Regions from separate parts of the Klebsiella sp. PL-2018 genome, predicted to be linked through region 3. Evidence: predicted binding sites of a transcription regulator. Region 3 holds the regulator's gene; each other region holds the start of a gene.
The links. Region 3 encodes CRP, which controls carbon source genes, mostly activating them, when cyclic AMP is high. Its sites were predicted from a motif close to ATGTGANNNNNNTCACAT; they were not measured.

Region 1 (2,202 bases), 1.4 Mb from region 3:
CGATATTATGGCAGCCCAGCGCCTTCAGCGTCGCCGCGGTGGCGTCCCACTGGATAAGCGCCGCATCGGCCTTCTCGGCCAGGATCGCGCGCTGGATATCCGGGTAATCGTATCCGTTGAGGCTCAGCAGATTCAGCGCACCCTGCAGCGGGGGCAGCGTCGGGTTAAAGGCGGCATTTTCGGCATAGCTACCGGTGAAAAGAGTACCGTCTTTCAGCTCCAGCGCAACGCCGGATGGTGAGTTGCTGTAAGGCATATGGCAACGGTTGGCCGCCTGAATCGCCGCCTGAGCCAGCGCGTCGCCGCTGAGCGGGAAGCCGTGGTCCTGCTCATCCATCAGCAGGGTTTTTATGTCCAGATCTTTCGGGCCGAAAGCGTCCGGCAAATAGTGCTGCAGCGAATGCGCTTCGCGCCCGGGGAGGTGGATGCGCAGCGACAGGCCGCTGTTCAATTCGTTCATAAACTGACGACAGTGGCCGCAGGGGGTGTAGTTCACGGTAATCGCCCGCAGGGATTTTTCGCCGCGCAGCCAGGCGTGGCTGATGGCGCTTTGTTCGGCGTGCACGGTTTGCTGCATGGTGGCGCCGAGAAATTCCATATTGCCGCCGAAGTACCAGGTACCGCTGATGCCGCGGGCAATCGCGCCGACGTTAAAATGCGACAGATCGGCCCGCGCGCAGGCCGCCGCCAGCGGCAGCAAAGCAAAGGCCAGCGCGTCTTCATCCAGCCCCGTCGCGCTTTGCAGCGCTGCCACCTGGTCTGCATTCAGCAGGGCCGGGAAATGCGGGTCGGCCAGCATCGGGGCGATGGCCGCTTGCAGGTCCGCCGCCAGTTGGGGAAGAACAGCTTGAAAACGTGGGTGCATGGCGTTGCCTCATAACAATGTAATGGAAATCTAGTGTACGGGTGGTTACAACCTGTATATGTGATAAACATCTCATTGTCATTGCAACTAATCTGTGTTGCATTTAAAAATGTGATTCAAATCACATTTAACCCACCACCGCTAAAATGAGCGGAAACAAAAACGGCGCGACCAGCGAGGTAATAATCCCGCAAAGCACCAGCGCCAGCGAGCTGAACGCCCCTTCCTGATAGTCGAGCTCAGCGCAGCGGGCGGTCCCCAGGGCGTGGGATGCGGTACCCATCGACAGCCCGCGCGAGGCCTTGGTGCGGATGCGCATCACATTCAGCAGGGTGTGGCCAAAGACCGCGCCGAGAATGCCGACGAAAATAACGCAGACCGCGCTGATCGCCGGGATCCCGCCAATGCTGCTGCTCACCGCCATGGCGATCGGCGTCGTTACCGATTTCGGCAAAATAGAGGCGGCAATCTGCGGGGTTGCGCCCATCATCAGGGCAACGGTAGTGCCGGTGACCATCGCCACCACGCTGCCGATAAAGCAGATGGTGATGATTGACTTCCAGCGGGCGCGGATTTGGTGCAGCTGCTCATACAAAGGAAAGGCCAACGCCACCACCGCCGGCTGCAGCAGGTCGTTAAGAATTTTGCTGCCCTGGAAATAGCGCTCGTAGGAGATGCCGGTAATCAGCAGAAAAGGTATCAGCACCACCATCGCGACCAGCAGCGGGTTGAGAAGCGGAAATTTAAACCGCGCCGCCAGCCTGCGGGCAAGGAAAAAGACGGCCAGGGTTAACGGCAGCGACCACCAGATTTCATGGATCATTTTTCACTTCCTTTTTGCCCAACCACTTTGCGCTCACCGTGAACCAGGTGTGAACTCCAGCTGACCACTAAAAAGACCACCAGCGTGCTTATCGCGCAGGAGACCACCACCGGGCCAAACTGCGCGCGCAGTAAATCCCAGTACTGCATGACGCCGACGCCAATAGGTACAAACAGCAGCGCCATATAGCGAATCAGGATGTTGCAGCCGGGGTTGACCCACTGTGCAGGCAAGATTTGCAGCGCCAGCAGAAAAAACAGAATCAACATGCCAATAATGCTGCCGGGAATCGCGATCGGCAGGAGCGAAGAGAGAAAAATGCCCGCATACAGGCAGGCGTAGATGAGCACGAAAGCGCGCAGATACTGCCAGATAATAATCAGTGATTTACTCATGGTAATAACCCTTGATGAACCGCATTCATCATACAATTAAAGCCAAAAATGTGCTACCGATCACATCATGAATTCTGCGCATACCTGCGATAGAGACCGTGAACACCGGACCGGGCGAC
Region 2 (2,202 bases), 2.2 Mb from region 3:
ACGCACCAACAGGCGCACCACCATCAGAACAAAAATAGAAATCCCGCAGGAGACGTGAATCATATTGATGACGGGCCGCGCGCTGCGGGGGAAAAAGCCCCGCAGCTCCATCGCCGCGTAAGCGCCTATCACTAAAAGAAACACCAGCCAGTGGATGCCAATTTGCAGGCCAGAATATTTATCGCGCATGAGAAACCCTTAATAAAACGGTGATATCGCCAACATAAACACCTTTTATTAAAAATTCATTAACTTTTACGTACTTATAAAAAACAATTGTCGGTTTCACGCATTTAATGCAAAAGCGGCGAGTTATCCCCGGCGCAGGAATACGGGGAACGTATACCTCGGCCTTGACGCTGTATATAATCACAGTACAATACTCCCTGCTATTATCATCAACGGGATAAAAAATGTTCGTAGAGCTGATTTATGACAAAAGAAATTTCGAGGGATTGGCCGGCGCTAAAGAGATCATTCTTAATGAACTGACGAAGCGAGTGCATCGCATTTTTCCCGATGCCGACGTCCGCGTTAAGCCGATGATGACCCTGGCTTCCATCAATACTGACGCCAGCAAGCACGAGAAGGAGCAGATCAGCCGCGCTGTGCAGGAGATGTTCGAAGAAGCCGATATGTGGATGCAGGAAGATTAACGGACGAGTGTTGAGGAAACGATGAATACTTTCAGCATAATAGCCATCCCCCTTTTTGCCGCAGCGGTGGTGATGTTGACGTTGGGGGCGACCCGGAAAAACCGTGCCTGCGCTATCGTCGGCGGCGTTTTGATGGCCGCGACCGTGGTTAACGCGGTGACCGGCATGGCGCTACAGGGCGGGTAACAGAATGAGTTTTGTCTGGTACATGGCGCTGATATGCATTGTGATAGCGTATCTTATGATGACCTTCCTCCCCGTTTAATCCCGGGTTTTCGCCTACCCGGGCTTCTTCTACCGGCGGGATCATACCCCCTTGCGCACCAGCGTTGCCGCCTGCATAAAAATCTCGTCCTCGACGCCATCCCCCTTCTGTCTGCCCAGCCTCACCAGTTCTTCAACAATGCTTTCCCGGTTGATTGGCTTCTGGCCAGAGACCAGGCCAATAACCGCCGCGCCAATGGCAAGACCAATCAGCCCCGTTTGCTCTTCTTTGTTCTTCATCGTTCCGCTCCGTTATGCCCGAAAAAAGTTTAGCAGCCGCATCAGCGACTGCAACCCGGGCCTCCACGGGGGTTGATACCCGCGAAATCGTCTTCAAAAGCAGTACGGATTCCGGGTCAGGCAAAGCCTGCCTACGGCTCGTTGGCCCGTTGAGGGACGCTAAAAAGTGTGAAGTTGATCAAAAACAACAAAATGACGGGCCGAGAGGCGTATTGGTATTACGTCCGCGCCGGGGGCAGCCCGGCGCGAGAAGCGATTGTTACCACCCGATGATTAAAAGGAGAAATCAGCATGATCACTTACGATCGTAACCGCAATCCTATTACTAACGGCAGCCAGGTGATGATTAACGGGACGGGTAAAACCGGTAAAATTATCGCTATCCACGCGACGGGCTTAACGCCAGCCCAGCTGCGCCGTAATAAGACAGTCGAAGTGGAAGGGACGGAAGGTAAGTTCGAGCCCGTTGAACTGATCCGCCTTGGTCTCCACTAAGGAAGCGCAAGCCGCCGCGGCATCAGCCAGACGCCGAATATCGGCTGGCGACGCCGGGCGGTTCCCTACCGGCGCTCGGCGCCATGGCTGGTCTTCGCCTGATACATGCGCCGGTCCGCCACCGCAACGATCTCATTGAGGCTATGATGCGTTGCAGGGTCGTATTCAACGCAGCCCCAGGAAAAGGCCAGCTGCCACGGATTGCCCGCCTGTTGATTATACTCAGCAACGTTATTGCTTAGCTGCGCCATCGCGATGCCCGCCGCCTGCTGGGCAGTATTAGCAAGCAGGATAATAAACTCATCTCCGCCCTGCCTGGCAATGATATCCGACTCCCGGAAGGTGGCTTTCATCAAATCAGCCATCGCCGTCAGGGCTTTATCCCCCTGTTCATGACCCCAGGTATCGTTAATCAGCTTAAAGCGATCGAGATCGATAAATACGAGGCTCGCCGGTTCATTGCGCCGCCTGGCCGTCAGCAGCGCGTACTCCGCTAACGACATAAAACCCCGGCGGTTGAACAGCCCCGTCAGCTCATCGGCGGTCG
Region 3 (2,202 bases):
CGCGCTGCATCCGCCTGCCGCCATCAGTACCATTTCCATTGGGCTAGGCGCTTTATCCCCGGAATTGCCGTCCATCAGAATCTGGTGACCAGAAGCCGACTCACCGATGAAGGTTAACCCTTCAACCCACTTCACTCGCGCTTGCATAAATTTAACTCCAGGGCTGTAATTTTCCTGACAGATTACGCGTACATAACAATTCTAGCAACGGAAGGCGACCTGGGTCATGCTGAAGCGAGACACCAGGAGACATGCGGCGAAAGCTATGCTAAAACAATCTGGATGCTACAGTAATACATTGATGTACTGCATGTATGCAGAGGACTTCACATTACAGGCTGCAGAAAAATTTCAGCCGGATTCCCAGGTATAGGGATTCAATACGATTGCATGCCCGGATGCCGTGTAGTGTCGGCACCCGGAGATAGCTTATAACAGAGGATAACCGCGCATGGTGCTTGGCAAACCGCAAACAGACCCTACCCTTGAATGGTTCTTGTCTCATTGCCACATTCATAAGTACCCATCAAAGAGCACGCTGATCCACCAGGGTGAGAAAGCAGAAACGTTGTACTACATCGTTAAAGGCTCCGTGGCTGTACTCATCAAGGATGAAGAAGGTAAAGAGATGATCCTCTCTTACCTTAATCAGGGCGATTTCATCGGTGAATTAGGCTTGTTTGAAGAAGGCCAGGAGCGTAGCGCTTGGGTACGTGCGAAAACCGCATGTGAAGTGGCCGAAATCTCCTACAAAAAGTTCCGTCAGCTGATCCAGGTTAACCCGGACATCCTGATGCGTCTCTCTTCGCAGATGGCTCGTCGTCTGCAGGTCACGTCTGAGAAAGTCGGCAACCTCGCCTTCCTTGACGTTACCGGTCGTATCGCTCAGACGCTGCTGAACCTGGCTAAACAGCCGGATGCGATGACCCACCCGGACGGTATGCAAATTAAAATTACCCGCCAGGAAATTGGTCAGATCGTCGGATGCTCCCGCGAGACCGTTGGCCGCATCCTGAAAATGCTGGAAGATCAAAACCTGATCTCCGCGCACGGTAAAACTATCGTCGTCTACGGTACCCGTTAAGTCGGTAAAACGGCGTATTGCCTAACAATACGCCGTTTTTGTTTTCCCCTCATGTGGCGCAGGCTGATTTACCACCCGGAAGTCAACTATGCACTGCGGCAAACGCTGGTGTTGTGTCTGCCGGTTGCGATTGGGCTTCTGCTCGGTCATCTCCAGCAGGGGCTGCTGTTTTCTCTAGTTCCCGCCTGCTGCAACGTTGCCGGGCTGGATACGCCGCATAAACGCTTCTTTAAACGCCTGATTATCGGCGGCAGCCTGTTTGCCGGCTGTAGCCTGATCGTTCAGCTCCTTCTGCAGCGAGACATCCCTTTGCCGCTGATCCTCACGGGTCTGGCGCTCATCCTCGGCGTCACCGCCGAAATCAGCTCCCTGCACGCTCGGCTGCTGCCCGCCTCGCTTATCGCGGCTATTTTTACCCTCAGTCTCGCTGGCAATATGCCGATCTGGGAGCCGCTGTTAATCTACGCCATGGGCACCTTATGGTATGGCGTGTTTAACTGGTTCTGGTTTTGGCTGTGGCGCGAACAGCCGCTGCGCGAATCATTAAGCCTGCTCTACCGGGAGCTGGCCAACTACTGCGAGGCCAAATACAGTCTGCTTACCCAGCATACGGACCCCGCCACATCGCTGCCGCCGCTGCTCAACCGCCAGCAGAAGGTGGTGGATCTGATTACCCAGTGCTATCAGCAGATGCATATGCTGGCGGCTAACCAGCGCAGCGATCACAAACGCCTGCTGCGCGCTTTCCAGGTTGGACTGGACCTTCAGGAACATATTTCCGTCAGTCTTCATCAGCCGGAAGAGGTGCAGAAACTGGTGGAGCGCAGCCACGCGGAAGCGGTGATTCGCTGGAACGCGCAAACCGTTGCCGCCCGCCTGCGGGAGCTGGCGGACGATCTCCTCTACCACCGTTATCCTCAGCGCTTTCAGATGGATAAACAGATCGGCGCGCTGGAAAAAATCGCCTGGCAGCATCCGGATAATCCGGTTGGCCAGTTCTGCGCCTGGCACTTCAGCCGCATTGCCAGGGTTCTGCGCACCCAGCGCCCGCTATACGCGCGTAACCTGATGGCGGATAAAACCCGCCGCCTGCCGCTGCTGCCCGCGTTGAAAAACTA
Region 4 (2,202 bases), 2.8 Mb from region 3:
GAAGTAAGCAACGCGTTCTGGCTGGTTGTCCTGGTCGGTATACAGGCAAGAGGTATGACCGATACCGCCCATTGCCACCAGTTTTTCAGCTTTATCAACCGCGTCTTCGAAGTTCTTCGCACGGTACATTGCCAGCGTCGGAGACAGTTTTTCGTGGGCAAACGGTTCGCTTTCATCAACGTCGGTGACTTCACCAATCAGAATTTTGGTGGAAACAGGGACGGTGAAGCCGGCCAGTTCAGCGATTTTATACGCCGGTTGACCTACGATCGCGGCGTTCAGGGCGCCGTTTTTCAGGATGATATTCTGAACAGCCTTCAGCTCCTGGCCCTGCAGCAGATAGCCGCCGTGGCTGGAGAAACGTTCGCGAACGGCATCGTATACGGAATCTACAACCACAACGGATTGCTCAGAAGCACAGATAACGCCGTTATCGAAGGTTTTAGACATCAGGACGGAAGCAACGGCACGCTTGATATCAGCCGTTTCATCGATAACAACAGGCGTGTTACCTGCGCCTACGCCGATGGCAGGTTTACCGGAGCTATACGCCGCCTTAACCATGCCCGGACCGCCGGTCGCAAGGATCAGGTTGATATCCGGATGGTGCATCAGCGCATTTGACAGTTCAACGGAAGGCTGGTCAATCCAACCAATCAGATCTTTCGGCGCACCGGCTGCGATAGCTGCCTGCAGTACGATATCAGCCGCTTTGTTGGTCGCATCTTTAGCACGCGGATGCGGAGAGAAGATGATGGCGTTACGGGTCTTCAGGCTAATCAGAGATTTAAAGATAGCGGTTGAAGTTGGGTTAGTGGTCGGGACGATACCGCAGATAATACCAATCGGCTCAGCGATGGTGATGGTACCGAAGGTGTCATCTTCAGAAAGGACGCCGCAGGTCTTTTCATCTTTATAGGCGTTATAAATGTATTCGGAAGCAAAGTGGTTTTTGATCACTTTATCTTCGACGATGCCCATGCCGGATTCGGCAACGGCCATCTTGGCGAGAGGGATTCGAGCATCTGCAGCGGCCAGAGCGGCGGCGCGGAAGATTTTGTCTACTTGTTCTTGAGTGAAACTGGCATATTCACGCTGGGCTTTTTTTACGCGCTCGACGAGTGCGTTAAGTTCAGCGACATTAGTAACAGCCATAATGCTCTCCTGATAATGTTAAACTTTTTTAGTGAATCAGTAGCTCGATTCGACAGTATAGACAGTGTGTTAACGGCTTGCATTTAAATGTTAACGTAAAGAATTTTGTGCTTCTGACTTCACCGATTGACTAAAAAAGCTTTTGTTTTTTCTTTCAGGTACCGCTGCTTTGCCTCCTCTTCTGTGTGTAAACAAGGTTACTCACTTCTGAGTACAATTTATGTGATCTAAATCAATAATCAGCCAAGCTGATACCTTTCAGCAGTTCATTTTTTGACCTGTTTGATCAAGTGTAATGATACGGTATGCTAATTAAAGACTTAAATAGCATTGCAGAAACAAATAACTAACATCCGAGCTTAAATTATGCACTTATGCGTCAACAGGGATGAATTATGCTTTCAAACAGCGTATCTTCTCGCGGATATTTTATGCCGGTAACTGTCAACAGCCATTTTTAATGATGCTGCGGAGCACCCTGTGATTCAATCATTGTTTGATTTTTCAGCCTACTTTAAATTTTTCATTGGGCTATTTGCGCTGGTAAACCCGGTTGGCATTATCCCGGTTTTTATCAGTATGACCAGCTACCAGACGGCGGCGGTGCGTAATAAAACCAACCTGACAGCCAACCTGTCGGTCGCCATTATCTTGCTCACGTCGCTGTTTTTAGGCGATGCGATCCTCCAGATCTTCGGTATTTCCATTGACTCCTTCCGTATTGCGGGTGGGATTCTGGTGGTCACCATCGCCATGTCGATGATCAGCGGCAAGCTCGGCGAGGATAAACAGAACAAGCAAGAAAAATCAGAAACGGCCATTCGTGAAAGTATCGGCGTCGTGCCGCTGGCGCTGCCCCTGATGGCGGGACCCGGGGCCATCAGTTCAACCATTGTCTGGGGCACGCGTTACCATAGCATCGCCCACTTTGTGGGATTTTCAGTTGCGATTGCGCTTTTCGCGCTGTGCTGCTGGGGCATTTTCCGTATGGCCCCCTGGCTGGTTCGCCTGCTTGGGCAAACCGGCATTAACGTGATTACCCGTATT

Region 1: cdd (cytidine deaminase) is a predicted target of CRP. The motif match lies at 924-941, and genes of this name have one in related genera.
Region 2: ydfZ (putative selenium delivery protein YdfZ) is a predicted target of CRP. The motif match lies at 1,327-1,344, and genes of this name have one in related genera.
Region 4: adhE (bifunctional acetaldehyde-CoA/alcohol dehydrogenase) is a predicted target of CRP. The motif match lies at 1,376-1,393, and genes of this name have one in related genera.

Annotation. Positions count from the first base shown of each region.
Region 1 is NZ_CP077673.1:3,986,218-3,988,419, reverse strand. It holds gene cdd (cytidine deaminase) at 1-865, opposite strand, end outside; gene MKleb_RS18600 (CidB/LrgB family autolysis modulator) at 993-1,688, opposite strand; gene MKleb_RS18595 (CidA/LrgA family protein) at 1,685-2,083, opposite strand.
Region 2 is NZ_CP077673.1:3,145,419-3,147,620, forward strand. It holds gene cybB (cytochrome b561) at 1-189, opposite strand, end outside; gene MKleb_RS14605 (DinI family protein) at 414-656, shown strand; gene MKleb_RS14610 (hypothetical protein) at 678-842, shown strand; gene MKleb_RS14615 (hypothetical protein) at 963-1,160, opposite strand; gene ydfZ (putative selenium delivery protein YdfZ) at 1,452-1,655, shown strand; gene MKleb_RS14625 (GGDEF domain-containing protein) at 1,721-2,202, opposite strand, start outside.
Region 3 is NZ_CP077673.1:5,389,699-5,391,900, forward strand. It holds gene MKleb_RS25540 (OsmC family protein) at 1-147, opposite strand, end outside; gene crp (cAMP-activated global transcriptional regulator CRP) at 452-1,084, shown strand; gene MKleb_RS25550 (YccS/YhfK family putative transporter) at 1,136-2,202, shown strand, end outside.
Region 4 is NZ_CP077673.1:2,358,937-2,361,138, forward strand. It holds gene adhE (bifunctional acetaldehyde-CoA/alcohol dehydrogenase) at 1-1,155, opposite strand, end outside; gene MKleb_RS10900 (YchE family NAAT transporter) at 1,636-2,202, shown strand, end outside.